Regions from separate parts of the Paeniglutamicibacter sp. NPDC091659 genome, predicted to be linked through region 2. Evidence: riboswitches for the same ligand, from Rfam matches in the RefSeq annotation. Region 2 holds a riboswitch; each other region holds the start of a gene.
The links. A riboswitch is a leader RNA that binds a small molecule or an ion and turns the genes downstream of it on or off. The one in region 2 is predicted to bind thiamine pyrophosphate.
Positions count from the first base shown of each region.

Region 1: another riboswitch for thiamine pyrophosphate. It lies ahead of thiM (hydroxyethylthiazole kinase); the one in region 2 lies ahead of thiC (phosphomethylpyrimidine synthase ThiC).
Region 3: another riboswitch for thiamine pyrophosphate. It lies ahead of ACIQLF_RS15285 (ECF transporter S component); the one in region 2 lies ahead of thiC (phosphomethylpyrimidine synthase ThiC).
Region 4: another riboswitch for thiamine pyrophosphate. It lies ahead of thiO (glycine oxidase ThiO); the one in region 2 lies ahead of thiC (phosphomethylpyrimidine synthase ThiC).

Region 1 is NZ_JBIVTO010000001.1:27,523-34,975, forward strand. It holds gene ACIQLF_RS00150 (DUF4190 domain-containing protein) at 100-660, opposite strand; gene ACIQLF_RS00155 (M4 family metallopeptidase) at 783-1,967, shown strand; gene ACIQLF_RS00160 (hypothetical protein) at 1,972-2,271, shown strand; gene pgm (phosphoglucomutase (alpha-D-glucose-1,6-bisphosphate-dependent)) at 2,309-3,946, shown strand; gene ACIQLF_RS00170 (aldehyde dehydrogenase family protein) at 4,041-5,504, opposite strand; TPP riboswitch at 5,626-5,727, shown strand; gene thiM (hydroxyethylthiazole kinase) at 5,719-6,537, shown strand; gene thiE (thiamine phosphate synthase) at 6,537-7,208, shown strand; gene thiD (bifunctional hydroxymethylpyrimidine kinase/phosphomethylpyrimidine kinase) at 7,205-7,453, shown strand, end outside.
Region 2 is NZ_JBIVTO010000002.1:516,323-523,775, reverse strand. It holds gene ACIQLF_RS07460 (ankyrin repeat domain-containing protein) at 30-782, opposite strand; gene thiC (phosphomethylpyrimidine synthase ThiC) at 884-2,686, opposite strand; TPP riboswitch at 2,681-2,788, opposite strand; gene rplS (50S ribosomal protein L19) at 3,186-3,545, shown strand; gene lepB (signal peptidase I) at 3,689-4,291, shown strand; gene ACIQLF_RS07440 (S1 family peptidase) at 4,507-7,050, shown strand; gene lepB (signal peptidase I) at 7,279-7,453, shown strand, end outside.
Region 3 is NZ_JBIVTO010000008.1:105,549-113,001, reverse strand. It holds gene ACIQLF_RS15290 (ATP-binding cassette domain-containing protein) at 1-1,587, opposite strand, end outside; gene ACIQLF_RS15285 (ECF transporter S component) at 1,603-2,238, opposite strand; TPP riboswitch at 2,291-2,413, opposite strand; gene ACIQLF_RS15280 (DUF4235 domain-containing protein) at 2,485-2,745, shown strand; gene ACIQLF_RS15275 (hypothetical protein) at 2,993-3,523, opposite strand; gene mnhG (monovalent cation/H(+) antiporter subunit G) at 3,832-4,239, opposite strand; gene ACIQLF_RS15265 (monovalent cation/H+ antiporter complex subunit F) at 4,239-4,502, opposite strand; gene ACIQLF_RS15260 (Na+/H+ antiporter subunit E) at 4,499-5,113, opposite strand; gene ACIQLF_RS15255 (Na+/H+ antiporter subunit D) at 5,110-6,738, opposite strand; gene ACIQLF_RS15250 (Na(+)/H(+) antiporter subunit C) at 6,735-7,205, opposite strand; gene ACIQLF_RS15245 (Na+/H+ antiporter subunit A) at 7,202-7,453, opposite strand, start outside.
Region 4 is NZ_JBIVTO010000001.1:135,471-142,923, forward strand. It holds gene ACIQLF_RS00620 (MFS transporter) at 1-780, shown strand, start outside; gene ACIQLF_RS00625 (amidohydrolase) at 845-2,497, shown strand; gene ACIQLF_RS00630 (serine hydrolase domain-containing protein) at 2,549-3,742, shown strand; TPP riboswitch at 3,855-3,986, shown strand; gene thiO (glycine oxidase ThiO) at 3,980-5,206, shown strand; gene thiS (sulfur carrier protein ThiS) at 5,203-5,442, shown strand; gene ACIQLF_RS00645 (thiazole synthase) at 5,507-6,310, shown strand; gene moeB (molybdopterin-synthase adenylyltransferase MoeB) at 6,483-7,453, shown strand, end outside.

The DNA of each region.
Region 1 (7,453 bases), on a different contig from region 2:
CAGCGCACCAAGCTCCAACAAGAAATGGTGGTTTTGCCGAAAGGCAAGACCACCATTTTTGTTTTCCCGGGGAGGGCCGGAGCACCTCCCCTACGTCGCCTAGAAGCCGAGGGTTGCGTTGCCCGCAACCGCCGCCAAGGATCCGGCGACGACCAAGAACCCGCCGGCCAGGACCAGGTAGCCAGTGATCAGACCGGCAATGGCAAAGCCGCGGCGGGGCTTTTCGCGGCGCAGCGACAGGTGCCCGCACACGACGGCGGCCAGCTGGGGCAGCAACAGCACGCCGCCGGTGACCAGGCCGAGGATGCCCGCCACCATCGAGATGATGCCCAGGACGTTTGAAACGCCTGCCATGGATGAGTGGTTCATCGGCTGCTGGTAAATCGGCTGCTGTTGCGCATAGGGGCCGGCCTGCGGATTTGCCTGGGGCGCGTGGGGCGCCTGGTTCAGGTACGGGTTCTGCGGGGTTCCCGGCGGGGCGTACAGCGGCTGGTCCTGGTACGGATTCCGGCCCGGGCCCGGCTGGTTGCCCGGTGCCGGTGTGGGTGCCGGTGTGGGTGCCGGTGCCGACTGGGGGCCCTGCGACCACCGGGGATCGTGGGGATCGGCAAAGGACGGCTCGTTGCCGTCGTTGTTCTTCGCGTCCTTGGGGTCCTGCATGGCCTACTCCCAACACCAACCACGAGCGGCCTTCGCACGCGGTTTCATCCTCCACCTTATCCACTCGCCGGCCACAGCACGTTCACACCCGCCGCTCAGGATGCGGTGGAAGAGTTGGCTGCATGGCCAAGAGAACCATGAAGAAAACCTTGAACGACCACAGCCAACACCGGGCGGTTCCGCCGTACCTGCTGGCCTCCATGGCCGCATGCGACGGCGCCTGGGAAGCCCCGGCATCGATGCGGGATTTCATTGCCCGTGCACCGCTCGGCGAGGACGCCGACCCCGTCGGACCGGAGACGCGCACCCGGATTGCCGCCCGCGCCAGGCAAACGCTCCTGCTGGACCAGGCCTTGCGCCACGAACGGCAGCTTGCGGAAACCCCGCCCCGGACAATTCTGATCGAACCGTCCGGGCGCCTGCAGCGCACGATCAGCGATGCACAGGGGATCGAGGTGACCCCCGGCGCATTGGTCCGGTCCGAGGGCGACGCCCCGGTCGACGACGGCGACGTCAACCGGGCCTATGACGGGCTCGGCGCCGTCCATGATTTCCTTGCCGACCAGTTCAAGCGGTCCAGCTTGGACGGAGCGGGCATGGCGTTGCGCGGCACCGTGCACTACGGCCACGAGTACGACAACGCGTTCTGGGACGGCACGCAAATGGTCATGGGCGACGGGGACGGGGAGATCTTCAATTCCTTCACCTCCTCGCTCAGCGTCATCGCCCACGAACTGGGCCACGGACTGCTGCAGTACACGACGAATTTCAAGTACCACGGCCAGTCCGGGGCGTTGAACGAATCCATTGCCGATGTCCTGGGTGCACTCGTTGAACAATTCGTCGCCGGCGAGGAGGCCGCCGATGCCAGCTGGCTCATCGGCAAGGGCCTGTTCCACCCTCGGGTGAACGCCAAGGCGCTGCGATCCATGGCGGCGCCCGGCACCGCCTACGACGACCCCATCATGGGCCGCGACCCGCAGCCGTCCCACATGGACTCCTACATCCACACCAAGGAAGACTCCGGCGGCGTGCACCTGAACTCGGGCATTCCCAACCACGCGTTTTACCTGTTTGCCACGGCGCTGGGCGGCCACGCGTGGGAACGTGCCGGGTCGGTGTGGTTCAACGTCATCGTCACCCGGTCGCTTCCGGAGGATTCAACCTTCGCGACCTTTGCGGCGCAGACACTCCTGCAGGCCCGCCGGGACTACGGCGTCGGATCCGCGGAGGACAAGGCGCTGGCCGCGGCCTGGGACGGCGTGGGAGTGGTTCCCCAATTCAAGGACGAACAAGAAGCCGCGTGAAACCATGAACGACCTATTTACGGTGCAGGTGAGGCGCAGCGGCGGGGTTGCGGGCATTTCCCGCGCCGGCGTCCTCGAGCTTCATGTCCACGATTCGCCGCCGGAGGACGAACCCTGGGTCCGGCTGGCGCTCGGGGCACTGGAACAGCTTCGCCGCCTCGACGCCGAAGAGGACGCCGGCCAGGTCCGCGACGCCTTCAACTGGTTCCTGTCCATCGACGGTGAGGACCACCGGGTTCCGGACTCCCTGTTGACCGGGCCCGCCCGTCTACTGGCCGAACACGTGATCAAGACGGCCCATTGACCGGGCGGCGCCGGGCGCTGCATGAGAATATTGGTTCATGTCTCACCCCCGAGCCGGCAGCCCGGCAATGCCCCATGACCTGATCGACCTTTCCGCGGTTCGCGACGCCTACTTCTCGATCCACCCGGATGCGGCCGACCCCGCCCAGAAGGTGGTCTTCGGGACCTCCGGGCACCGCGGCTCCTCGCTGAACGGGTCCTTCAACGAGGACCACATTGCCGCGATTACCCAGGCCATCGTCGAGTACCGGGCCGGGCAAAAGATCACCGGGCCGGTCTTCGTGGGCAAGGACACCCACGCGCTCTCGGACCCGGCCCAGGACACCGTCCTGGAGGTTCTCGCCGGAAACGGCGTGGCGATCCTGGCCGATGCGCGCAACGGCTGGACCCCCACCCCGGCGCTCAGCCACGCGGTCCTCACCCACAATGCCGACCCTGCGGCCGCCCGCGCGGACGGCATCCTCATCACCCCGTCGCACAATCCGCCGGCCGACGGCGGCCTGAAGTACAACCCGCCGCACGGCGGCCCCGCGGACACCGACGCCACCTCCTGGATCGCCGACCGCGCCAACGAGCTGCTGGCCAACGGGCTGCGCGGCGTGAAGCGGACCTCCTTGGGCGCCGCCCGGTTGACCGGCAAGATCGGTGCCTTCGACTTCATGGCCTCCTACGTCAACGACCTGCCCTCGGTGCTGGACCTGGACGCGATCCGCAACGCGGGCGTGCGCATCGGCGCCGACCCGATGGGCGGGGCCTCGGTCGACTACTGGGCCGCGATCGCCGAAACCCACAGGATCGACCTCACCGTCGTGAACACCCAGGTCGACCCGCGCTTTGCGTTCATGTCGCTGGACACCGACGGCAAGATCCGCATGGACTGCTCCTCGGCCTCCGCCATGGCCTCACTGATTGCACAGCGCAATTCCTTCGACATCGCCACGGGCAACGACGCCGACGCCGACCGCCACGGCATCGTCACCCCGGATGCCGGGCTGATGAACCCGAACCACTTCCTGGCCGTGGCCATCGAGTACCTGTACTCCAACCGCAGCGGCTGGTCCAAGGACGCCTCGATCGGCAAGACCCTTGTGTCCTCCTCCATGATCGACCGCGTCGCCGCGGACCTCGGCCGCAAGCTGGTGGAGGTCCCGGTGGGCTTCAAGTGGTTCGTGCCGGGTCTGCTGGACGGCTCGGGCGCCTTCGGCGGCGAGGAATCCGCCGGCGCATCGTTCCTGCGCCACGACGGCACCACCTGGACCACCGACAAGGACGGCATCATCATGTCCCTGCTGGCCAGCGAAATCACGGCAACCACGGGTTCCACCCCGTCGGTGCACTACGCACGCCTGGCCGAAACCCACGGGGCGCCCAGCTACGCGCGCATCGACGCCCCGGCCACCCGCGAGCAGAAGGCAAAGCTCGGCAGCCTGTCGGCAACCGACGTCACGGCCGACGAGCTTGCCGGCGAACCCATCACGGCGCGGCTGACCGAGGCCCCGGGCAACGGGGCGAAGATCGGCGGCCTGAAGGTCACCACCGAAAACGCCTGGTTCGCGGCGCGCCCGTCGGGCACCGAGGACGTCTACAAGATCTACGCGGAGTCCTTCCTCGGCGACGAACACTTGGCCCGGGTGCAGGCCGAGGCCAAGACGATCGTTGATTCGGTGCTCGGCTAGAAACCGCTAAACGGCCGGCGGGAATCGACATGGATTCCCGCCGGCCGCCGGTTTTTTGGTGCGCCTGTTTTTGGTTGGGCTGCTTCTGGTTGGGCTAGAGCAGCCTGTCGATGATCTTGCTCTTCGCCCAGGTGTACGGCGGGTAGATCGCCTTGAGCGTGTCGACCACCGCGGTCTTGACCATGACCGGGCGCATCTGCGAGAGCCGCTCGAAGCCGTGGCGGCCGTGGTAGGAACCCATGCCGGAGGCCCCGACCCCGCCGAAGGGAAGCGACGGCACCGCAAGGTGCAGGTTCGGGGCGTTGTGCACGATCGCCCCGGCACGCACCTGGTCGCCGAAGGACGACTGCAGGCGCGGGTTCTCGCTGAACAGGTAGGCGGCCAGCGGGTTGGGGCGCGAGTTGATGAAGCGCACCGCAGCGTCGAAGCTCTCGACCTTCATGATCGGCAGGATCGGCCCGAAGATTTCCTCCTGCATGAGCGGGGAATCCGGATCGACGTTGATCATCACCGTGGGTTCGATCTTCAGCGTCGCCTCGTCGTATCCGCCGCCGATCACCACTTCCCCCTGCTCCAGGTAGGAGACGAGCCTGTTGAAGTGCGCCCGGTTGACGATCCGCCCGTAGTCGCGGCTCTCCAACGGGGACTTTCCGTAGAACCCGGTGATGGCCTTGGCCAGCTGCTTTTCCAGGGTCTCGGCCGCATTCCCGACGGCCAGCACGTAGTCGGGCGCCACGCAGGTCTGGCCCGCGTTCATGAACTTGCCGTAGGCCAGGCGACGGGCGACGGCCGCGTGGGATCCGTCCATCACCACGGCCGGGGACTTGCCGCCCAGTTCAAGGGTGACGGGCGTCAGGTGTTCGGCCGCGGCACGGGCCACGATCCGCCCGACCTTTTCCCCGCCGGTGTAGAAGATGTGGTCGAACTGCTGCTCCAGAAGGACCTTGCTGGTGCCGGCGCCGCCCTGGACCACCGCGTAGGCACGCTGGTCCAGGAACTGCGGGATCAGCTTCCCCAGCGCGATCGACGTGGCGGGGGCCAGCTCCGAGGGCTTGAGCACCGCCACGTTGCCCGCGGCGATGGCGGCAACCAGCGGGGCCAGCATGAGCTGCAGCGGGTAGTTCCAGGCGCCGATGATGAGCACCACGCCGAGCGGCTGCGGCTCGATCTTGGCCGCCGCGGGGTGCAGCGCCAGCGGGATCTTCACCGCCTTGGATTCCATCCACTCCGAAAGGTGCAGCTGGGCGTGGTCGATCTCGGCGCGCACCATGTCGATTTCGGTCAGCTTCGCCTCGACCGCGCCCTTGCCCAGGTCGTCGGCCAGCGCATCGATGAAGTCCTGCTGGTGCGCATCCAGCATGCGTTCCAGGGCCTTGAGCTGCGATGCCCTGAAGCGCCTCGGGTGCGCCAGGCGCGTGGCCACCACGTCGTGCATGGCGTCGACGATCTCGACGATCCTTGCCGGATTCTCCGCGACGACACGGGGTAGCTCAAGCTCGTTCGACGCCGCGCTCTCCAGGGGAGCCACGGGTTCGGAAGTGTAAGGAAAAATGCCCATACCCAGAGCCTACGGCGCGGCCGCCTGCTCCGACAGCCTGCCGCGCCCGGCGGGCCTGACCCGAAACGCCGGCGGAGGAAATGTAGTTGCACCGAGGGCCCGACCGTGGGGTAGGCTCGCGCTTAGTGACACGGGGTGTTGGCGCGCATGCGCACCAACTGAGATAAGACCCGTCGCACCTGATCTAGTTCGTACTAGCGGAGGGATGTTGCTAATGGAATCCATTGCGCCTTCATTTGTTGTAAGCCCCGGCGAGCTGGCCGACTGCGTGTCGGCCCTGCGCGCCTCCACCCCCCTGATCCAGTGCATCACCAACACTGTGGTCACCAATTTCACGGCCAATGTGCTGCTGGCCGCCGGCGCCTCGCCGGCCATGGCCGACCTGCCCGGGGAGGCCGGCGACTTTGCCGCGATCGCCTCCGGAACCCTCGTCAATCTGGGAACCCCCTACGCCGAACAGCGCGCCGGAGCCCTTGAGGCCGTCGCCGCCGCCAACGCCGCGGGCACGCCGTGGGTGCTGGACCCGGTGGCCGTGGGGGCCCTGCGGGTCCGCACCGAGCTGGCCTTCGAGCTGCGCGGGCTGAACCCGACCGTCATCCGCGGCAACGCCTCCGAAATCATGGTGCTGGCGGAGTCCGGCACCGGCGGCCGCGGGGTCGAGTCGACGGACTCGGTGGAATCCGCAGCCTCCCACGCCCGCTCCCTGGCCCTGCGCACCGGAGCCGTGGTCGCGGTTTCCGGTCCACGGGACCTGGTGACCGACGGCGCCCGGACCGTGCTGGTGCACGGCGGCAGCAGCCTGCTGACGCGCGTGACCGGTGGCGGCTGCGCCCTCGGTGCCATCTGTGCCGCATTCGTTGCCGTCCACGACGACGCGCTGGTCGCGACGGTCGCGGCGCACGCGTTCTACTCGGCAGCCGCCGAGCGCGCGGAACTGCTCAGCAACGGGCCCGGCTCCTTCGCGGTGAACTTCCTCGATGCGTTGGCCCTGGTCGGCCCGCAGGAACTGATGGAAAAGGCGGTGCTTTCCTGATGCGGGATCTCAGCGTTTACCTGGTTGCCGATTCGGCCTCGACCGCCGGCCGGCCGCTGGACGAAATCATTGCCGCGGCTGTCGCCGGCGGCGTCAAGACGGTCCAGCTGCGTTGCAAGGACATGCCTGCGGCCGAATTCCTGGAGGTGGTCCGCAAGTCCTCCGTGCACACAGAGGGACGGGCCGACCTGCTGGTCAACGACCGCGTCGACGTGTACCTGGCCGCCCGAGCTTCGGGTGCCAGCGTGCAGGGCGTACACATCGGCCAGTCCGACATCCCCGCCGAACTGGTCCGTGCGCTGATCGGCCCCGATGCGGTGCTGGGCCTGAGCGCCTCAAAGGACGCGCAAATCGCCGCAGCCAGCGAGCTCAACGCCCGCTTCCCCGGAACCATCGACTACCTGGGCGTCGGGGCGGTCCACGCGACCCCCACCAAGAAGGACCATCCCGAACCACTCGGCCATGCGGGCCTGGCCCGCGCGGTCGGCCAAAGCACGCTGCCGTGCGTGGCCATCGGCGGCCTCGGATTGGTCGACATCGACGGCATCGTCGACGGCGGGGCCGCCGGCATGGCCGTGGTCCGCGCCATCTGCTCGGCGGAGGACCCGCAGGCGGCCAGCGCCGAACTGCTCACAACGTGGGAAGCCGCCTGGGCAGGGGCATCCCGATGAGCGAAGACCTCACGCAAGACATCAAGAACATCCTGTCCATTGCCGGTTCCGACCCCTCCGGCGGCGCCGGCATCCAGGCCGACCTGAAGTCGATTGGCGCCTGCGGCGGCTACGGGATGGCCGTCATCAGCGCGCTCACCGCCCAAAACACGCACGGGGTGCGGGCCGTCCATGTGCCGCCGGCGCAATTCCTGGGCGAACAGCTGCTTGCCGTGTCCGACGACGTGGCCATCGACGCCATCAAG
Region 2 (7,453 bases):
GGCGCCAACGGCAACCTTGGTCCTCTGGCCTAGCGTCGCGCCCCGGCCTCCCGCAGCAGCCGGGCCACGGCGCCTTGCTGCATCCGCAGCGCATGCCCGAGCGCCGTGGTGCCTTCGGAATCCTCGATGTCCAGGTCCGCGCCGGCCGCGATCAGCAGCCGAACGACTTCCTGGTGGGCCGTGCCGCCGTCGCCCAGGACGACGGCCTCCAGCAGGCAGGTCCAGCCCAAGTTGTTCACGTGGTCCACGTCGATCCGGGTTGCCAGGAGCAACCCGATGGTTTCAAGGTGGGCGCGTTCGCAGGCGGGGATCAGCGCCGTGCCGCCGTAGCGGTTGATGCTGGCCACGTCGGCCCCGTGCTCGAGGGTGAGCGCCAGGATTTCGTCCAGGCCCTCGGCCCCGGCGTAGAGGAACGCCGAATCGGACATCGCGTCCTTGGCATTCACGTCGGCCCCCGCAAGGACCAGCTCGCGCACGGCCTCCACGGCGTTGGCGCGGGTCGCCACCACCAGCACCGGCCGATCCCGTGCATCCCGGTGGTCGGGGTTGGCCCCGGCCTCGAGCAGCCTGCGCACCCCGGGGCCGTCGTTCGCCACGGCCGCGGCCAGCAGCGCCGGGCCCAGCGCCGCGGCATTTTCGTTGGCGGTTTCGGGTGCGGCCCCGCGCGTGGGTGCCGGGGTTTCCGGAGCCCCGGTCTCCGGGGTGCTGCAGGCGCTCACCGCCAACAGCGCAGCAAGCAACGAACCAGTGGTCAGGACGCGAACCGGGCGTGGAAGGGGCATGGGCCCCATACTAGTTTCGGACCGCCGACGTGGTCGAGGCCCGGGACGTCCCGTGCCCCCGCGCCGGCCTGCTGCGGGGGAACACGGGACGGAATCCCGGTCTAGACCTTGGCCGGGACTTCCAGTTCGGGCAGATAGACCTTGCCCCCGGAGGCCAGGAACTCCCGGCTCTTGGCCCGCATCCCGTCGTACATCTGGGCGATGGCGGCCTGCGACTCGGCCGACCCGTACTCGTCCCTGATGTCCTGGCTGATGCGCATCGAGCAGAACTTCGGGCCGCACATGGAGCAGAAGTGCGCGGTCTTGGCCGGCTCGGCGGGCAGCGTCTCGTCGTGGAAGGACTCGGCGGTGACCGGGTCCAGCGACAGGGCGAACTGGTCGCGCCAGCGGAACTCGAAGCGCGCCTTGGACAGGGCGTCGTCCCGCGCGGAGGCACCCGGGTGCCCCTTGGCCAGGTCCGCGGCGTGGGCGGCGATCTTGTAGGTGATCACCCCGGTCTTCACGTCGTCCTTGTTCGGCAGGCCCAAGTGCTCCTTGGGCGTCACGTAGCAGAGCATGGCCGTGCCGTAGCGGGCGATCTCCGTGGCGCCGATCGCGCTGGTGATGTGGTCGTAGCCCGGTGCGATGTCGGTGACCAGCGGGCCGAGCGTGTAGAAGGGCGCGCCCTTGCACAGCTCCTGCTGGCGTTCGACGTTCTCCCGCACCAGGTGGAACGGGATGTGCCCGGGGCCCTCGACCATGACCTGCACGTCGTATTCCCAGGCCCTGGCCGTCAGCTCCGCGAGGGTGTCCAGCTCCGCGAACTGGGCCGCGTCGTTGGCGTCGGCGATCGATCCGGGGCGCAGCCCGTCGCCGAGCGAGAACGCGACGTCGTACTGGGCGAAGATCTCGCACAGCTCGTCGAAGTGCGTGTAGAGGAAGTTCTCCTGGTGGTGGGCCAGGCACCAGCCGGCCATGATGGCACCGCCGCGCGAGACGATGCCGGTGACCCGGTTGGCCGTCAGCGGCACGTAGCGCAACAGCACGCCCGCGTGGATGGTCATGTAGTCGACGCCCTGCTCGCACTGCTCGATCACCGTGTCGCGGAAGATCTCCCAGGTCAGTGCGTTGGCCTCGCCGTTGACCTTTTCCAGAGCCTGGTAGATCGGCACGGTGCCGATGGGAACCGGGGCGTTGCGGATCAGCCATTCGCGGGTGGTGTGGATGTCGTCGCCGGTGGACAGGTCCATCACGGTGTCGGCGCCCCACCGGGTGGCCCACTGCAGCTTGTCGACCTCCTCGGCAATGGAACTTGTCACCGCGGAGTTGCCGATGTTGGCGTTGATCTTCACCAGGAACGCCTTGCCGATGACCATTGGCTCGGACTCGGGGTGGTTGATGTTGTTCGGGATGATCGCCCGGCCGGCCGCGACCTCGCTGCGCACCAGCTCCACGTCACAGTTCTCGCGCAGGGCGACGAAGCGCATTTCCGGGGTGGTGATGCCCCGGCGGGCGTAGTGCATCTGGGTCACCCGTTTCCCGGGATCCGCGCGCCGGGGTTCCGGCTTGGCTCCCTTCCACTCGGCCGAGGCGGCCCCCCGGCGCATCGCCGACTTGCCGTCGTCGAGCAGGTTGCGTTCGCGGCCCGCGTACGTCTCGGTGTCCGAGCGGTCCGCGATCCACGGCGCGCGGAACGGCGGCAGCCCCACGACCGGGTCGCTGCCCGGACCCGCGGTGCGGTACACCCGCAGCGGGGCGTTGGGCTGGCCGCCGGGGGAGGGTTCCAGCGCGATCTCGGTCACCGGGACCCGGATCCCGGAATCGGCATCCTCGAGGTAGGCCAGCGAGTGGGACCTCAGGGATTGGGTTTCGGTTGCCTCGGGGGCGTCTTGGGCAGGGTTGATCGTTGTTTCGATGGTGCTCAAGGAGTACTCACTTCCTTCGCCGGCATTACCCGGACAGGTTCAACGGTCGCAAGCTGCGTCAGCTCGATCTCAGCCCCTGCAAGGGCTCCCGTGTGGTCGTAAGTGAAGCTACAGCACATTCCGCCGAAGGGTCAAATGTAACGTCGGACACGCGTGGCGCCGCCTCGACACCGAGCCGTGGGTGCCGCCGATCGCCCGGCGACGGCGGAACGCGGGTCGGGTGTGCCGAAGAATCGCGACCGCGGGAGCAGCTCCCGGGGTGCCGGACTTCGCCGCATGGCCGGGAGTATGGCAAAATGGATTCTTGGGTCTACTGGGTTCTGCTCCTGCCGCAGGGGGAACGAGTCAACAGTTGATCCGCCGAGGATCCGCAAACGGGTCCCGGTACCAAGCTTCGGAACACCAAATCTTTCTGCCGTCGCGCTTTTGTGCGTCGGGGAAAATAAGTGTCCCGTGTCTAAGGTAGGTGACCTGCGGCGTCTGCCTAGGAGATGCATTCATGCATATTCTCGACTCTGTCGATGCAGCCTCGCTGCGCACCGATGTCCCGGCTTTCCGCCCGGGTGACACCGTCAAGGTTCACGTAAACATCATCGAAGGCAAGAACTCCCGTGTCCAGGTCTTCCAGGGCTTCGTCCTTGGTCGCCAGGGTGACGGCGTTCGCGAAACCTTCACCGTTCGCAAGGTCTCCTTCGGCGTCGGCGTAGAGCGTACCTTCCCGGTACACTCCCCGGTCCTCGAAAAGATCGAACTGGTTTCCCGCGGCGACGTTCGCCGTGCGAAGCTGTTCTACATGCGCGATCGCCACGGCAAGGCTGCGAAGATCCGCGAAAAGCGCGACTTCCGCACCGCCAAGTAGTAAGAAAAGCGAGAACCTTCGTTTCCGCCTTCGCGCGGTCACGGGGATCCATCGTGGATCAACCTACAGAATCGGAAAGTTTTTCCGCTTCAGCAAAGCGCCGGTCCCGTTCGCGGGGCTGGCGCTTTGCCGTTGGCGCCCTCATGGCCGCGGCAGTGATCACCTTGGTGATCCGTGCAACGATCATTGATTTCTACTACATCGGTTCCGCCTCCATGGAATCGACGTTGAACCCCGGTGACGGGCTCTTGGTGAACCGCCTTGCCTACAAGTCAGAGCCCATCAAGCGCGGCGACATCATCATTTTTGACGGCCGTGGCTCCTTCCTGCCCTATCAAAGTCCCAATGCCGTGGATTCCCTTGCCTGGGCACTTCGCCTTGCCGGCAACGACTCGGTGTACGTCAAGCGTGTCATCGGCGTGGCAGGGGACACCGTCGCCTGCTGCGGGCCGGACGGCAAGCTCAGCGTCAACGGCCATCCGCTGGATGAGCCCTACCTCTATGCCGGCGACAAGCCCAGCGAGCAGGAGTTCACCGCCAAGGTTCCGCACGGCCGCATTTGGGTCATGGGCGACCACCGCTCGGTCTCCGAGGACTCCCGGGCGTTGCTCGGTGCGCCCGGCGGCGGCATGATTTCTGTCGACAGGGTCCTAGGGCAGGCCCGTGAGGTCATTTGGCCGCTCGACCGCAAGCGTCCCGTGGGCGACGGAACCACGGAGCCAGACACCGCATCGGCGCCCGAGTAGCAGCCAGGCCCCTCGGATTCCCCGCCACACATGAGCGGTTGCGGGGCTCCCAAGGTGTCGCCGCAATAGTGGCGCCGGGACTTCGTTCCCGCATGGCCTCGGGTTAGAGTGACACCCTGCGGTCAAACGTTGCTCGTTTTGTGCCCGGTCCGGATGTCCCCAACGCATCCGAGAATGCAACATGCCGGACACCACCTCGATGGGGAGAACACCACATGCACGAATCGTCACTGACCTTCCTAAGGCGTGCCGGTGTTGCCGCCGCCACCGCGGCCTTCGTGATGGGCAGCAGTCTCGTGGCCGGACCCCCGCCGGCAACCGCCGGGCAGACGTCGAATCCCGGCGTCACGACGCTAACCGCCATCACCGCGGCCGCATCTGATGTTCGGGATGAGGATTTGCCCCAAGGGCTTGCCGAGGCGGTGAAGCGCGACCTGGGCATGGGCGTCGAAGAGTTCAGGGCCCAGGGCGAGCTCGTTGCCGTTGCGGATCGGCTCCGCACGGATCTACGGAAGGCAAAACTCAAGGGATCCTTTGCCATTGAGGGCAACAAGATAGCCGTCAAGGTCGGTGTTGCTGCACATGCCGCCGTCACCCAAAAGCTGGACACGCTGACGCGGGGCACCGGGGTCGAGCTCGCAATTTCCACTGACGAAGCGAGCACAGCGTCCGCTTCCGCGACTGCCCCCGCACCGACCAAGAAGAGTCCTACGGACGTCGATGAGCTGTACAGGGCGTACGTTGCGTCGGTCGATCCAGACACGCTCAGCCAACTCCAGGCGGTCATGGAGACCGCCGACGGCTTCGTGATCCGCTCCGGCGGAGGCGCCAAGGACGCACCTGCCCGTCCCGCCGCGCGCGTCCTGACGTCCGGCGGCAATCTGACCCCGGAGGAATTCGCGACCCAGTACCCCGATGTCAGCATCCACGATGCCGAGGGACCCGCAACCGTGTCAGCGTCCAACGACGTGCTCGGCGGTATGGCGTACAGTGCGCCATTCGGCCAGGGCTACACCTTGTGTTCGGTGGGTTTCAACGGTTTCAATGCCACTGGCGCCCGCGCCGCACTCTCGGCCGGCCACTGCACGCGTGACGGGCAGATTGATCAGGTCTTTGTTGCCGAGCACAGCGCACCGGATGCACTCGTGGATCCGAGTGCCCCATTCGGTGCCCCATTCGGTTCCTTCGGCTTCTCCCAATTCGGTGGCCCCGGCAACACCGCAATCCTTACCGACGGCACACATGTGCTTGGAAACATTGGCACCGACATTTCGGTGCTGGACAAGATCGATCCTTCACTGCGGCAGCAACCGCTAGTCACCGACTGGAAGAAAGGCGTCGATGAGCGTGATTCCGGAACCAAGGTTACGGGAGTGGCAAGCGCCGTCATCGGGTCACCCGTCTGCAAGTCAGGCCGGACAACGGGCTGGACCTGTGACCTGGTTGACGAGGTGGGGATCTTCTTCGTCGGAGGGTTCAAGAACAACACCACGGACCTTCGCGGCATCCGCGGCTTTGGCATGCCCAACCCCAAGTTCTCCAAGGCCTTCGAGGGCGATTCCGGCGGGTCGGTCATTTCAGGCGGCAACGCGGTGGGGATTACCAGCGCGATTTCTGGGAACAAACAGGATGAACGGAGCCGTGCCTATTTCGCCGACATCAAACAAGCGCTCAAGCAGGCCAAGGGCTACACCATCAAGCTCTTTGTCAACGCCCCCAAACTCACCACGCCGGCCAAGGGTGCGAGCCTGAAGGCCGGTGCGAAGATTTCCGGAACGGTTGCATCGGCACCATCCGGCTCGACGGTCCAGGTGGTCTCCTCCGGCAAGAAGATCGCCACGGCCAAGATCTCCAAGGGCGCCTTCAGCTTCAAGGCCCCTGAAAAGCTCGGCACGTTCACGTTCACGGTTCAGACGGCCAAGGGCTTCAGCAAGTCCCGAGCCACCTCGGGTTCCGTCAAGCTGGCCATGCCGGCCCCGAGATTCACGGCACCCAAAAACGGGGCGACCACCGCCGGTGCCGTGACCAAGATTGCCGGCAAGGGATTTCCCGGCGCCACGGTCAAGCTCTCCGGCGCCGTCAAGGGCAAGGCAACGGTCAACAAGGACGGCAACTGGAGCAAAAAGACAAGCGCACTGGGATACGGCGGACACAAGATCATCGCTACGCAGTCCAAGGGCTCCTACGTCTCCCGGGCGACTGTCGTTTCCTTCAAGGTTGCCGTTCGCGCCCCGGTCATTGCCGCCCCGGCACGCGACAGGGTCTCGACCAAGGCGCCGCGCGCCATTTCGGGAACCGGCATTCCAGGGGCCACGCTGAAGCTCAGCGGGGCAGTCACCAAGAGCCTTGTCATCGGCGGGGACGGCACGTGGAGCGTCAAGCTGAAGCGCACCTGGTCCTACGGCAGCCACGGCATCAAGGCAACGCAGAAAGTCGGCAAGCACACCTCGGGAAGCGCCCGGACCAGCTTCAAGCTCATCCCAGTGGCGCCATCAATCGAATCCCCGACCGCGGGCAAGAAAATCGCGTATGGCAAGGCGTCCACCACGATCTCCGGCCGCGGCATCAGCGGTGCAACGGTGAAGGTCACCCTGGGCAGCGCCAAAGTGAGTGCCACTGTTGTCCGGGGAACCTGGAAGGTGCGGATCCCCGGAACCTTGAAGGCCGGTTCCCACACGGCAAGAGCCGTGCAGGTTCTCAACAAGACCTCCTCGGCACCCGCCAAGGTCACGTTCAGCGTCGCCGGGTCGGGCGCATAACAGGTGTCGGCATCCGTCGGCCAGGCCGGGCCGGCCGACGGATGCCGAATCCCGCGTCGACGTGGGAGCCCTCTCCGAACCTTCGCGCCCCATAGGCAAATTGCCAGCGTCGCAACGTAGGCTTGGAGGCGGCGGCGCGCAAGCAGCCGACGGCACCCAACACCGGTGCCACACGAAGCGCATGCCGCCAAGACAGCAGTTAGACACCCCTGAAAGGGCCCCACGCACGTGACGCACGCCAGCGAGCCAGCAGCAGCATCGGAACGACCCCGCCGGAAACGGAATCCCTTGTGGGCGGCGGTGCGGGAAATCCTCATCGTTGTCGTCGTCGCCTTGGTGATCTCCCTGGTGGTGAAGACCTTCTTCTTCAGGGCCTTCTACATTCCTTCGGGATCGATGGAAG
Region 3 (7,453 bases), on a different contig from region 2:
CGCGTCGGATTCAAGCAGTCCGGTGCGTTTTTCAACGTCTCCGGCTTTCCGGGGCTCGGCGCTGATGAAGAATTCCTCGGCGCCCAAGGCCCTGGCAAAGTCCACGTCGTGGGTCACCGCAATGATCGCCGTGCCGCGGGCCAGCTCCTCGCGCAACAGCATGGCAAGTTCCCGCCACGTGTTGGCGTCCTGCCCGAAGGTCGGCTCGTCGAGGATCAGGATGGCCGGGCTGGAGGCCAGCACCGTGGCCACCGACAACCGCCGCTTTTCGCCGCCCGAAAGGGTGAACGGGTTCGCCTCGGCAAGGTGCTCGAGCCGAAGCCGCTGCAGGAGTTCGTCGACCCTCCGCTCGATGGACTCCGCGTCGAAGAGCGGTTCCCGGGTTCCGGGTTTCACGGCATGGCTTGGGCCGAAGGCCAGTTCCTCGCGGACCGTGGCGGCCACGAACTGGTGTTCCGGCTCTTGGAAGACCGAACCGATGCGGCCGACCAGCTCGGTTGCACGCCAGTTGTAGGGGCGCGCCTCGGTGCCGTCGGCGAGGTCCATGGTGGCCAGCAGGCTGCCCGAGACCTGGGGCAGGAGTCCGCCCAGGGTCAGCGCAAACGTCGACTTGCCGGCGCCGTTGGCCCCGCGGATGCACCAGGCGTTGCCGCCGGTGATGCGGAGGTCCAGGTTGCCGGCGGCAATCGATCCGCCCTTTTTCCGGGCGACCGACAGGTCCTTGGCCTCCAGCAGGACGGTGGCGTCCGCCGGGGCCGATTCGATGGCCCCGATCGTTGGCGAGCACCCGGGTACCCAGACGCCGGCCGCGATGAGTTCATCGCGCACCGGGCCCGGCGCAAAGAGCGTCTCCGGGCTCCCGTCATGCGCGACTCCCCCACCGGGTTCCAGCACGATGACCCTGTCCATGTGCGGCGCCCAGGCATCGAGGCGGTGTTCGACGATCAGCAGCGTTGCCCCGGTGGAATCCAACGCCCTGATGACAGCATCGCGGACTTCAAGGACACCTTCCGGGTCAAGGTTCGCCGTGGGTTCGTCGAGCAGCACCAGGCCAGGTCCCATGGCGAGGATTCCGGCGAGGGCCAGCCGTTGTTTTTGCCCGCCCGAAAGCGCGCTGGTCGGATGGTCCAGCGGAACGTCCAGGCCAACCGCGTCGAGTGCCTCGACAATCCGTCGCTGGATCTCTGCGGGCGGCACCGACAGGTTCTCGGCGCCGAAGGCCACGTCGTCCCCGACCCGGGCCTGGACCACCTGGGTTTCAGGATCCTGCTGCATGAGACCCACCAACCCGCGGCCCTCGGACGCCGGTCGGCCATCGAGCAGGAGTTCCCCGGAGGAATATGCCTCGTCGTCTTCGTGTAGGACCCCGGCCAGGGCATAGAGGAGCGTGGATTTGCCGGCACCGGAGGCGCCTGCCAACAGCACGCGCTGCCCCGCGGGAATCTCCAGGTCAAGTCCCCACAGTGCCGGGTTGCTCCGGTCTGCGTGACGCCACCCCCAGTCCTTGGCGGTGACCGACACGGCCGCACCGTGCATGTCCGGCGTCGGGGTGCCGGAGCCGTGTTGAAGCGTTGAAGGGGTGTTCATGGCTTCGGGCCCTTCCTAGCCGAACGTTGGTTCGGTTGCCGCCTTGCGGCTGGACAACGCGCCCAGTGCACCGGTCTTGGCCAAGGCACGGGTGGCGTAGAAGGACAGCAGGCCCGCAATGACCAGGCCGGAGATGGTCATGAAGGCAACGTAGGTCAGCTGCATGGCCATGGTGTATTCGGGGAACCAGCGGAAGATGAAGGCGTCGTTGATGCCGCCAAACAGGCCCGTTGCGGCGCCGGCGAGCAGTGCCACGGGCAGGTTCCAGCGGCGGTAGCGGAACGCGGCGAAGACGGCTTCGGCGCCCAGACCCTGGACGAGTCCGGAAGCCAAAACCGTCAAGCCGAACTCGGAACCCAGCAGCGCGCTCACCATGGCGGCGACAAGTTCGCAGAAGAGGGCTGCTCCGGGCTTGCGGATGATCAGCGCGCCCAGGACCGCGGGGAACAGCCACATGCCAGCAACCAGTGCGGAGGATGGCGGGAATGCCAAGAACAGGAAATCCAGGACGTGGTGGGTGTTGTTCCATGCCCAGAAGATGACGCCCGAGGACACCGCGATGACCGCGGCAATGACGATGTCGACGACACGCCACGAACTGGTCCTGGGTGCTGCGTTGCTTTGGCCGTTACGGCCTTCGATGGTGCTCATGATGATGATCCTCCTTGGATACAAGGAGGGGAGGGAATGCGTTTTTCGGCGCACCCCTGAGAACTCGACTTCCTTCGCCGGTACTAGCCGGGGCAGGTTCGAGGGTCTGCGGCTTTCCGCACTCTCAGCGCTTTTGCATCGGCCTAGACCGCGCAGCGCTCCCCTGTCGTGATTGTTTCAGTCCTGTCATGCTACCGCAGGCTATGCTGGAGCAGGTACCGTTGCCGCAACATATTGGGAGCACCCGTGAACAGCTTGATGAAACTACTTGGCCCGGCCATCACCATCGCCGCAGGATTCGTTGGCGGAAAGATCGTCGACAAGCTGTGGGTTGGATTTACGGGCCAGCAGCCGCCGAAGCACGGAAACAAGGAAGCCCAAGCGGAAGCCACAATGCGCCAGGCCATCGGGTTTGCCCTGCTTTCGGCAGTCACCGCGGCGCTGATCCAGGTGCTCACCGACCGTGGCACCCAGAAGGCGATTGCCAAGTTCACCAAGAACTCGTAACTTACTGACTTCCAGGACCCGAAGAACTTTCTTCGGGTCCTTTGTCTTGCGCCGAAGAGCAACGTCGCGGATGCCACGGATCGGGCCCGCCGGATCCGATCCGTCGTCGGGATGCGTATAGTCCACCAAACGGGATCGGCAGTCACACCCCACGTGACGCTACGGAGGACACCCTATTTTTGGGTGTCCTCCGTAGCATCAGCTGCAGGGTCCGGCGCTACCCGCCATCCCGGCTCTGCTTTTCCGCTTAGGACAGCTCGGCGCAGAGGTCCCGTTGTGTTCCGGAAGCACTGAGCAATGTAGTACGACCGTCATCGAGGTCAAAGGTGAAGACGATGCGTCCCGTGTACTGGATTGCCGACGGCGCTTCTACCCCCGGGACGTTTGACGCGTCCGGAGGGGGAAACAGGATCAGGCCGGTGCTTCCCCTCGACGTGATGGTCACGACGTTGTCAGCGTCGGGGGCCGACGTATGCTCGGACGTTCCGTTGGTTTCGAAGGACACGGATTTCCCGGTGTCGGCGTTCGTGTAGGTCAGCAGGTAGCCCTTGCCCGAGATGATCTGGCTGCCGTTTGCGAACGACTTGATGCGCGCCTTGGCGCCGGTCCCGGCAACCCCCAGCGCAAAATCACAGGCAGCCCCGGCGGGGACCACCACGCCAGGCGGAAAGTCCGGCCGGGGCGGCGGAGGTGCTGCGACAGCTGCCGACGATACGGCGAGCAGCGCGGAGGTAAGCAGGGCAGCAGGTGCAAATCGACGAACGGTGGTGCGGTTCATGGGTCTCTCCGTTGTTCGGGGGCCGTTGCAAAAACCTGGCATCCAAGCCCATGGAATCCTTGGGTTCCGAGGCCTTGGCATGCACCAAAGCCAATCCCAGGTACTACTCCTTTACAAGAGAGATCTGTACTCGCTTTTCTTCTTTTCCGCTGTGCTGGATCCATCGAATGCGCCCTGCAACCACTGAACGCCACGTCATCGACGGGTATAACCGAGTCTTGGCATGGAGCCTCGTTGCCTCGCCGCCAATGGCGCTCTCGGCCGACTGTTCTTGATTGTGACCGGTTGCCAAGACCCGCTGCGGGCACCTAGTCGATGAAGTCGGTGCGGTCCGCGGGCGGGTTTTCGCCGTGCTCCCGGCCTTCGCGTTTGCCGGCAGCCTCGACCACCGTGGCCAGCTCGTCGGTGACCAGGGTGTCACGCTTGAGGTGTCGGGTGCGGTAGCCGGCCCGGCCGACCATGTGCGCCGAGACAGGTGCGGTGAGCAGCTGGACGATCCAGGCCAACAGCAGCACCGGGGCCACGGCCCAGCTGCGCAGCTCCAGACCCAGCGCGGAAAGCAGCAGGAACAGGCCCAGGACCTGGGGCTTGGTCGCCGCGTGCATGCGTGAGAGCAGGTCCGGGAAGCGAAGCATGCCGATGCCCGCGGCCAGGGACATAAGGCAGCCCAGGATCATGAAGACGCCGGCAACAATGTCGATGATCGTGTCGTCCATCAGGCGTTCCTTCGATCCGTGACATAGCGGGAAACCGTGACCGATCCGATGAACCCGACCAGGCAGGCCAGAACCACGAAGACCAGGTTGTTGGTGTGCTTGTTCACCGTCATTTCGAGGGACAGCGCCGCCGAAACGATCAGCAGCAGCACGTCGGTGGCGATGACCCTCTCGAGGATCGATGGTCCCCTGACCAGTCGGATGATGGCAAGGAAGGCGGATACCGAAAGTATGGTCCCGCAAATCCACAAAACTACACTCATGGCGTCCCTTCCTTGCCCGTGGCGGTTTCATTTGATTCTGCGTTCAATGCTGCAAGCTCGTCCTTGCTGCCCATCATGCGGATCAGCTTCGCCTCGAGGGCCAGCACATCGGCGCGCGCCTTCTCGACACTCGCTTGGTCCTTGACGTTCAATACGTGCAGGTAGAGCGTGGAGGAGCGTCTGTCCACCTCTACCACGAAGGAGCCCGGCACCAGCGTCAGTGCATGCCCCACCGCGGTGACCATGAGGTCCGATTCGGTGCGCAGCGACACCGCGACCACCGCGCTCTTGGTCTTCGGCCCGCGGAACACCGCAAGGAACATGACCTCGAAGCTTGCACGCACCACGTCCCACAGGAACGACACCGCGAAGGCGAGGGCCCGCAGCACGTTGAAGCGGCCCGAAAGGATCACCGGCGGCAGCTGGAAGAGGTTGACGACGATCAGCGAGAGCAGCAGCCCGAACACCAGGTTTCCCGGCGCAAAGTCCTGCCACAGCGCACCCCACACCAGGACCATCCACACCAGCAGTGGGAGTTCCTGGCGCAGCGTGGCACGTTGGCGCTTGCCGCTTTCGTTCTTGGAGTCGCTCAGTCTCTGTTGCGGACTCATCGCGGGACCTCCGTCATCGATCCGAGCACTGCCTCGATGTAGTTGCCGTTGTCCATGATCTGGGCCGCGGCCCTGTCGCTGAACTCGAAGATCGGGCCGGCGAAGACCGTCAGCGCCAGGCCCACCAGGACCAGCACAGCGGTCATGGCGACCATGCCGTTGGGAAGCAGCGCGGTGTCGCCGCGGTCGCTGTAGCGGCTTGCGGGTTCGTCGGCGACGATGTCGTAGGTGGCCCCGCGGGCACCGTGCACGCCGACCAGCAGCAGCGGGTCCGGGTCGGTGGCGTCCTCGGCCTTGCGCCAGAACGCCCTGTTCCACACTCGGGCGACGGCCAGCAGCGTCAGCAGCGAGGTGAGCAGCGATACGCCGATCAGCGTCCACGCCAGCGGCGTGCCGACCTCGGCGCCGCCCTGGACCAGTCCCAGCTTGCCCAGGAAGCCGGAGAACGGCGGGATGCCGCCGAGGTTCATGGCCGGGATGAAGAAGAGCAGCGCAAGCACCGGGGAGATCTTGGCCAGCGAACCCAGCCGGTCGATGTTCGAGGTGCCTCCGCGGCGTTCGATCAGCCCGACCACCAGGAACAGCGAGGTCTGGACCACGATGTGGTGTGCCACGTAGTAGATCGTCGCGGCCATGCCCAGCTGGTTGCCCAGCGAGACGCCGAAGATCAGGAAGCCGATGTGGCTGGTCAGCGTGAAGGAGAGCATTCGCTTGATGTCCGTCTGCGCCACGGCGCCCAGGATTCCCACCAGCATCGTGAGCCCGGCCGCGACCATCAGCAGCGTCGAGAGCTTGTTCCCGGGGAACAGCAGCGTCTCGGTGCGGATGATCGCGTACACGCCGACCTTGGTCAGCAAGCCCGCGAACACCGCGGTCACCGGGGCCGGGGCCGTCGGGTAGGAGTCCGGAAGCCAGAAGGACAGCGGGAACACCGCGGCCTTGATGCCGAAGGCGACCAGCAGCATCACGTGCAGCACCATCTGGGTGCCCTCGGAAACCTGCGGCAGCTTCACCGCCAGGTCCGCCATGTTCACGGTGCCGGCGGCCGCGTAGATCATCGCGATCGAGATCAGGAACAGCAGCGAGGAGGCCACGGAGACCACCACGTAGGTGGTGCCGGCGCGGATGCGCGCGTTGGTCCCGCCCAGGGTCAGCAGCACGTAGGAGGCCGTCAGCAGGATCTCGAAGCCCACGTAGAGGTTGAAGAGGTCCCCGGCCAGGAAGGCGTTGGACACTCCGGCCACCAGGATCAGGTAGGCCGGGTGGAAGATCGAGACCGGCCCGTCCTCGTCGCCGTCGGCCATGCCCTGGCTGGTGGCGTAGAGCAGCACGGCAAGCGAGACGATCGTGGAGACCACCAGCATGAAGGCGGAGAACCCGTCGACCACCATGGAGATGCCGAACGGCGGCGCCCAGCCGCCCAGGGTGACGGAATAGGTCCCGCCGTTCCAGACGGTGGCGAGCATCCAGGATTCCAGCGCCAGCGTGAAGACCAGGACCCCGATGGTGACAAGTCGCTGCGAACGCTTGTGACGGCGCAGGATGAAGGCCAGCGCGGCGCCGAAGATCGGCAGCGCGACGGCGAGCGGTGCAAAGGACACCGCGGTGAGCGGGGCATCGATCATGCGCGGGCCTCCCCAGGGTCGGTGTTCGTGTTGGATGCGGAGACTGATTCGTCCCCGTCGAATTCGGTGGTGTCCTCGGGGACTGGCGAGTCCTCCTCGAAGTCGAAGGGCGACTGCTGGGAGACGCGCAAGTCCTCGTCGTCGTCGGCGACCACGTCGGCCCGGGAGATGACCCAGGAACGGTAGATGATGCCGAGCATGAACGCGGTCACCGCGAAGGTGATCACGATCGCCGTGAGGATCAGCGCCTGCGGCAGCGGGTCCGAGTACGCGGCCGGGTCGGTGCCCTTCTCGTAGAGCGGGGCTTTCCCGCGCGGCCCGCCCGTGGAGAGCAGCAGCAGGTTCACCCCGTTGCCCAGCAGCACGATGCCCAGCAGCACCCGGGTCAGGCTTCGTTCGAGCAGCAGGTAGATGCCCACCGCAAAGAGGACGCCCATCACTACAAGCAATGTGACATTGGTACTCATCGTCCCACTCCCGTGTCGGCGTCAGATACTAGGTCGTGCAGGTCGGTGGGGCTGCGGCCCTCGGAGCGCTCGTCGATTTCCGAGCCGAGCGAGCGCAGCACGTCGATGACCAGACCGATGACCACCAGGTACACCCCGATGTCGAAGATCGTGGAGGTCACGAACTTGTGCGTGCCAAAGAGCGGCAGCGTGAACTCGAAGGCCGCGGAGGTGAACATCTGCAGCCCGAACGCCAGCGGCGCCACGGC
Region 4 (7,453 bases), on a different contig from region 2:
CTGGGCCTCGCCCCGATCAACGTCTTCGGCGCACTGGCGCTGTTCAGCCTGATCGGCCTGGTGCTCAGTGCCTGGCTGCCGCAGGTGCCCGTCGAGAACCCGCAGACCGCGGCCGCAATCGCCGAGGCCGTGCCGATGCCAGGCGGCCGCACAACGACGAGGTCCGGCGACCACCGGGTGACAATTGCCGGTTTCACCTTGCTGGTCGTCTTCGCGCTCTGGGCCGTGGCCGAGGATTCACTCTGGGCCATGGGCGGGGTGCTCGGCGAATCGCAGGCCGGGGTGACCCCGGAGGGCCTGGGCCTGGCGCTCAGCGGTGCCACCGCCGGCGGGCTGGTCGGCTCGGTCCTGCTGATGATCGTCGGCGACAAACTCGGCCGCGCCGTGCCGTTGGCCATCCTGATACTGCTCGGCAGCGCCCTGAAGATCGCCACCGGGTTTGCCACCGATCCCACCGTGTTCATCGTCCTGTTCATCGCCTGGAACACCGTCTACGCCGTCGCGTTCATGTACTTTGTGGCGGTGTCCGCGGCGCTCTCGGCCGACGGCCGCTGGTCCGGCCCGTTGCTTGCCGTCTACCTTGTCGGTTCCAGCCTGACCCCGATCATCGGCGCCGCCTTGCTGGCATGGCTCGGCAGCCACGGCTTCACCATTTTCCTTGGCGTCTCGAGCATGCTGCTGGCCGTCCCGACGGTTGCCGTCGCAGTGTTCGCCACCCGCCTGTACCGCGCCCCGTCCGCATCGGCCCTGGTGGAGACACCGGATGTCCTGGCCAAGTAGGCAGCCGGCCCAGCCGGCAATGCCAGCCCTTCACGAAACCTTCAATACCCAGGAGAACCCCCGCATGACCACCACGCTCTACACCAATGCCCGCATCTTCACCGCCGACACCGACCCGGCCGCGTCCTGGGCCGAGGCCCTGGTCGTCGAAAACGAAAAGATCACCTTCGCGGGAACCGCAACCGAGGCCCTGGCCGTCGCCGGCCCGGACGCCGAACAGGTCGACCTCGACGGCAACCTGGTGGTTCCCGGCTTCATCGACTCGCACACCCACCTGCTGATGACCGGCGAGGCCCTGGCCAAGGTCGAACTCACCTGCGCCCGCACCCTGGAGGAGATCCAGTCCCGGCTCGCTGCCGCGCGGGCTGCGGCACCCGAAGACGCCCGCGTGCTTGGTCGCGGTTGGCTCTTCGATTCGGTTCCCGAGGGCCGGCCAACGGCCGCCATGCTCGACGAGGTGCTCGGCGGGGTTCCGGTGTACCTGGACAGCAACGACTACCACTCCTGCTGGGTCAACAGCGCGGCGCTTGCCGAGCTGGGGATCACCCGCGACACCCCGGACCCGATCGGAGGGCGGATCGTGCGCGACTCGAACGGGGATGCCACGGGCCTGCTGCTGGAAACCACCGTCGAACAGATTGTGTGGCCATATCTGGCCTCCGTGACAAGCGACGCGGACCGTGACCTCGCCATCGACAGGGCCATCGACGCATACCTCGCCGCCGGGGTCACCGGCGCCGTGGACATGGCCTTCGACGAGATCGGCCTGGCCACGATCGAACGTGCCCTTGAACGCCGCGGCGGCCGGCTGCCGCTGCGGTTGGCGGCGCACTGGCTTGTTGGAAACACCGGGAACGAGGCGGCGAACATCGCCCAGGTGCGGCGCGCGGCCGAACTGGCGGCCCGCGACTTCGGCCCGGGATTCCGGGTGGTCGGCGTGAAGTTCGTGTCAGACGGGGTGATCGACGCATGCACCGCAGCCATGCACGAACCGTACTTCGACGGCAGCAACGAGGGGCCGATCTGGCCGCTGGAGCATCTCAAGCCGGTTCTCGCCGCGGCGGACGCCGCGGGGCTTCAGGTCGCCGTGCACGCCATCGGCGACGCGGCCAGCACCATCGCCCTCGACGCGATCGAACACGCCATCAACCTCAACGGACCGCGGGCCCGCCGGCACCGGATCGAACACCTTGAGTACGCCGCACCCGGCACCGCCGAACGCATGGCGGAGCTCGGGGTCACCGCGTCCATGCAGCCGGTGCACACCGACTCGGCGGTGCGCGAGAACTGGGACGCGATGCTCGGGGACGAGCGCACCGAACGCGGCTTCGCCTGGCCTGAGTACGAGGCTGCCGGCGCCCTGCTGGCGTTCTCCTCCGACGCACCGACGGCGCCCCACGCGGCGCTGCCGAACCTGTACGTGGCCACGACCCGTCGTTCGGCGCTGGATCCCGCCCGCGGCGCCGTCGAGCCGGACCTGGCCCTGCCGCTGGCCAGCGCGCTCATCCACGCCACCCGCGACTCCGCGGAATCCGTGGGCGACGGCGCCACCCACGGACGCCTGGCCGCCGGGTACGCCGCGGACTTCGTGGTCATCGACGCGGACCCCTTCACCGAGGGCAACGACGTGCTGCTCACCGCGCGCGTGCTGCGCACCGTGGTGGCAGGGCAGGGCGCCTACGACGCGGAACTCGCCGCGTCCGGCCTGGCCGGCTAGCGCCGTACGGCCCCGAATCCGAGCCAGCCCCCCCCGACAGGAGAGAAACCCATGACCGAGACCACCGAGCAGCACCGTCCCACCGCCGCGCAATGGCAGGAACCCGAGCACCTGCGCTGGTCGTTCCAGCACATGGACGAGCTTTTCCCGAGCGCAACCATCGGCGCCGCCGGCCCGGCGGCGGAACTCGCCAGGCATCCGCGGGACCTCAGGACCCTTGAGGTGCCGCTGCCCGGCGGCGTCAGCCTGAGCGTCGCCGAGATCCTGGCGGAGACCCGCACCGACGCGTGGGCGGTGCTGCACGGGGACCGGCTGGTCACCGAGGAGTACTTCGGGGAGATGGGTGCAGGCACCCGCCATCTGCTGATGTCGGTGAGCAAGTCCCTGGTGTCCTGCGTCGTCGGCTCCCTGGCCGGCTCCGGCGCCATCGACGTCGCCACGGGAATCGAGCACTGCATCCCAGGGCTGCGCGGCACCGGGTACGAGGGCGCCACCGTGAGGGACCTGCTGGACATGCGCAGCGGCGTCAGGTTCTCCGAGGAATACCTCGACCCCGCGTCGGAGGTACGGCAACTCGACCGGGCGATCGGCTGGGCGCCGCCGATTCAGGGAGCCCCCGAGACGCTCAAGGATTTCCTGCGGAGCCTGCAGCGCGAGCGGGAACACGGCGGCAGCTTCGCCTACCGCAGCTGCGAAACCGACGTGCTTGGCTGGCTCTGCGAGGAGGCCGGCGGCAAGCCGTTCGCGGACTTGGCCTCGGAGCTGCTCTGGTCACGGATCGGCGCCGAAAACGACGCCTACCTCGTCCAGGACGCAGACGGCACCGGGGTGTTCGACGCCGGCATCTGCGCCACGCTGGGCGACCTGGCCAGGTTCGGGGCGATGGTCAGGGACGGCGGGTTGTCGCTGACCGGGCAACGCGTGGTGGACCGGGCCTGGGCGGATGACATCTTCGCCGGGGGAGCTGACTCCCGGGAGGCCTTCGCCGCGGGAGACCACGAGGAAGACATGCCCGGCGGCATGTACCGGAGCCAGTTCTGGTTCCCCTCCGGGGACCGGGACGCGGCCTTCTGCCTGGGCATCCACGGCCAGATGATCTACATCAACCGCGCAAGCGGCGTGGTCGGGGTGAAGCTCTCCTCCACCGCGCTGCCGGTGGACCCGTTCGAGGGGCCGGCCGCGGAAGCGATGTTCGGCGCGATCAGCGACCACCTCGTGGCAACCTCCCCCGCGCCGGGGGACTGACTGTCCGGGCGCCTGCCCGCGGTGCCACGGTGACCGGGCGGGTACCTCCCGATCCACCGGAACGGCATGGCGTCATGTTCGGCGTGGGCCGGCTCGTATCCCCTACACTGGGTTTCGTACCGCGGGAGCCAGTGATGCTGGCTGAGAGGGCGCCTTGAGCGCCGACCGACAGACGCCTTCCGACGCGGAAGGCGTGGAACCTGATCCGGATCATGCCGGCGTAGGGAAGGAGCCTTCATGTCGTGCACCCTGTCCGACCACATCACCACCGATCTTGCCGTTGTCGGCGGCGGAATCGTGGGCCTCGGCATCGCGTGGGAGGCACGGCGTGCCGGCCACCGCGTGGTGCTCATCGACCCCGTCCCCGGAACCGGCGCGACCTTTGCCGCGGCCGGCATGCTGGCGCCGGTCAGCGAGCTGCACCACCAGGAAGAAGACCTGCTGGAACTGACGCTGGCCTCCGCGGGGCGCTGGCCGGCCTTCGCCGAAACCCTGCCCACGGGCCCGGCCGGGAGCTGCTTTTCGACCACGCCGACGCTGGTGGTGGGTGCCGACCCCGCCGATCGCCAGGCGCTTGCCGACCTGTGCGAGGCGCAGCATCGGCACGGCCTGGAGGTCAGCCGGCTCAGCCTCCGGGAGGCCCGGGCACTCGAACCCCTGCTGTCCCCGAACCTTGCCGCGGCCTACCTGGTGCCGCGCGACCACCAGGTCGATCCCCGCGCGGTGGCCCGGGCAATCCTCGACGGCCTGGCCGTTGACCAGGATGGCGACGCCGCGACGCAGGGTGGTTGCCTGGTGGCCGCCAACGCCGCCGCCCTGCTGCACGAGGACCCCGAGAACACCCATTCCCGGATCACCGGGGTGCTGCTTGCGGACGGACGCGAGGTCCATGCCAAGGAAGTCGTCGTGGCCAACGGGCTTGGCGCCGCACACCTCGGCGGACTGCCGGAGGGCCTGCGCCTTCCGCTGCGGCCCGTGTACGGTGACATCCTGCGGCTGCGCGTGCCCGAAAACCTGCGGCCGCTGGTCACCGCCACGTTGCGCGGCCAGGTCCGCGGACTTCCCGTGTACGTGGTCCCGCGCAGCGACGGAACCGTGGTCATCGGCGCGACCTCGCGGGAGGACGGATCCGCCGGGGTCAGTGCCGGGGGCGTCCACCAACTCCTGCGGGACGCCCAGGTGCTCCTGCCGGCGGTGGCCGAGCTCGAACTGCTGGAAACCACCGCCCGGGCCCGACCGGGTACGCCGGACAACGCGCCGCTGCTGGGCCGCGTGGCCGATCCCCGCGGAACGGACATCCCCGGGCTCATCCTCGCCACCGGTTTCTTCAGGCACGGCGTGCTGCTGACGCCGATTGCCGCCCACATCGCCACCGAGCTGTTGCACGGCAGGAGCGACCCCGCCTGGGACCGTTTCCGCCCCGACCGTTTCTCACCTGCCCTTCACCTTCAGGAGACTTCATGACCACCATCCACCTCAACGGCACCACCCGTCCCCTGGTCGCCGGAAGCACCCTGTCCGAACTGATCGCCGAGCTGACCGGCCGGACCCTGCTGCCCACCGGGCACCCTGCCGACGGCGGAAGGCTGGGTGTCGCCGTGGCGCTGAACGCGGGCATCGTCCCGCGCAGCCAGTGGTCCTCCACCGGACTCCAAGTCAACGACGAGGTGGAAATCGTCACCGCAGTGCAGGGCGGCTGACGCTCCCCTTGGCCCGGCGGCCGGCGCTGTCGCCACACAATTTTCTGGAAGAAAGCAGCGAATCATGAACAACGTACTCACCCAGACCGACCCACTGGTCATCGACGGCGTCACGCTGGGATCCCGCCTGATCATGGGCACCGGCGGCGCCCCGAGCCTGGAGGGACTGGGAGCGGCGCTGGTCGCCTCGGGCACCGAACTCACCACGGTCGCCATGCGCAGGTACACCGCCCCCGATGCCGCGACGAGCGGTGGAAACAACCTCTTCGGCCTGTTGCTCGAGAACAACATCCGCGTGCTGCCCAACACCGCGGGATGCTTCACCGCCCGCGAGGCGCTCATGACCGCTGAACTGGGCCGCGAGGCACTGGAAACCGACTGGGTGAAGCTTGAGGTCATCGCGGACGAGCACACCCTGCTTCCCGACGCCGTTGAGTTGGTCGAGGCCACCGAACAGCTGGTGAACCGCGGCTTCAAGGTTTTTGCCTACACCAACGACGACCCGGTGCTGGCGCTGCGCCTGGAGCAGCTCGGGGTGGCCGCGGTCATGCCGCTGGGTGCGCCCATCGGCACGGGACTGGGCATCCTGAATCCGCACAACATCGAATTGATCGTGGCGCGGGCGGGAATCCCCGTCATTCTCGATGCCGGGATCGGCACCGCTTCGGATGCTGCATTGGCCATGGAATTGGGGTGCGACGCGGTTTTGCTGGCCTCAGCCGTGACCCGAGCCCAAGACCCGGTCCGGATGGCCGAGGCCTTCAAGCACTCGGTTCTCGGCGGCCGGCTGGCCGCCCTCGCCGGACGCATTCCCAAGCGCGAGCACGCTTTGGCTTCCTCCGCCATGGAGGGTCGCGTTCGCCTGTGATTTTTTCTCGGCGTCGATCGACGTAGAAATGCATTTTACAACGACGATAAATAATCTTTTCTTGCAAAAAATGCCCAGAAAAGCATGTCCTTTACACACGTTATCTAACGCTTTTCTCGTCGTAAACAATCATGATGTCGTTCTGCAAAAATACCAATGAAATCGAGAATCAATGGCAAGCAACTCTGTAAATAATGTCATTTTCAAACTACCGCCACTGGTTGAGCCGGGGCCTCCGCTCTCCCCGGAAGACTGCGAAAGGTACTCCCGGCATGCACTGATTCCACAGATCGGGCTCGAAGGGCAACGGCGGCTGCGCAATGCAAAAGTGCTGGTCATCGGGGCCGGCGGCTTGGGCTCCCCGGCATTGCTGTACCTGGCTGCGGCCGGCGTCGGAACCCTCGGGATCGTTGACGACGACCAGGTGGAACTGAGCAACCTGCAACGCCAGGTGATCCACGGGGTGGGCGATATCGGGCGCAGCAAGCTGGAATCGGCCAGGGACTCCATTGCAGGTCTCAACCCCGGGGTGGAGGTACGGCTTCACCAGGTTCGGTTGGACTCCACCAACGTGCTGGAAGTCTTCGAGGGCTACGACGTCATCCTGGACGGAACCGACAACTTCGCCACGCGGTACCTGGTCAACGACGCCGCGGCATTGCTGGGCAAACCCTGCGTCTGGGGCTCCATCCTCCGCTTTGACGGTCAGGTGAGCGTTTTCTGGGACAAGTTCGGACCCAACCTCCGGGACCTGTACCCGGATCCGCCGGCCCCGGGCTCGGTCCCGTCCTGTGCCGAGGGCGGGGTCTTCGGGATGCTGTGCGCATCCATCGGGGCCATGATGGTCACCGAGGCCGTCAAACTCATCACCGGTGTCGGCGAAACGCTGTTGGGCAGGTTGCTGGTCTTCGATGCGCTTTCCTCCCGCTGGCGTGAGCTGCGCATATCCAAGGACACGGAAGCGGATCCCATCACCGGACTTGTCGACTACGAAACCTTCTGCGGGCTCCCCGAGCCGGCCGGCGAGGCTGTCGCGAGCGGCACGGTGATCAGCGTCGAAGAGCTGGCCACCAGACTGGCCAAAAGGGAATCGGGCGAGGACGACTTTGTCCTGGTCGACGTGCGCGAACCTGTGGAATTCGA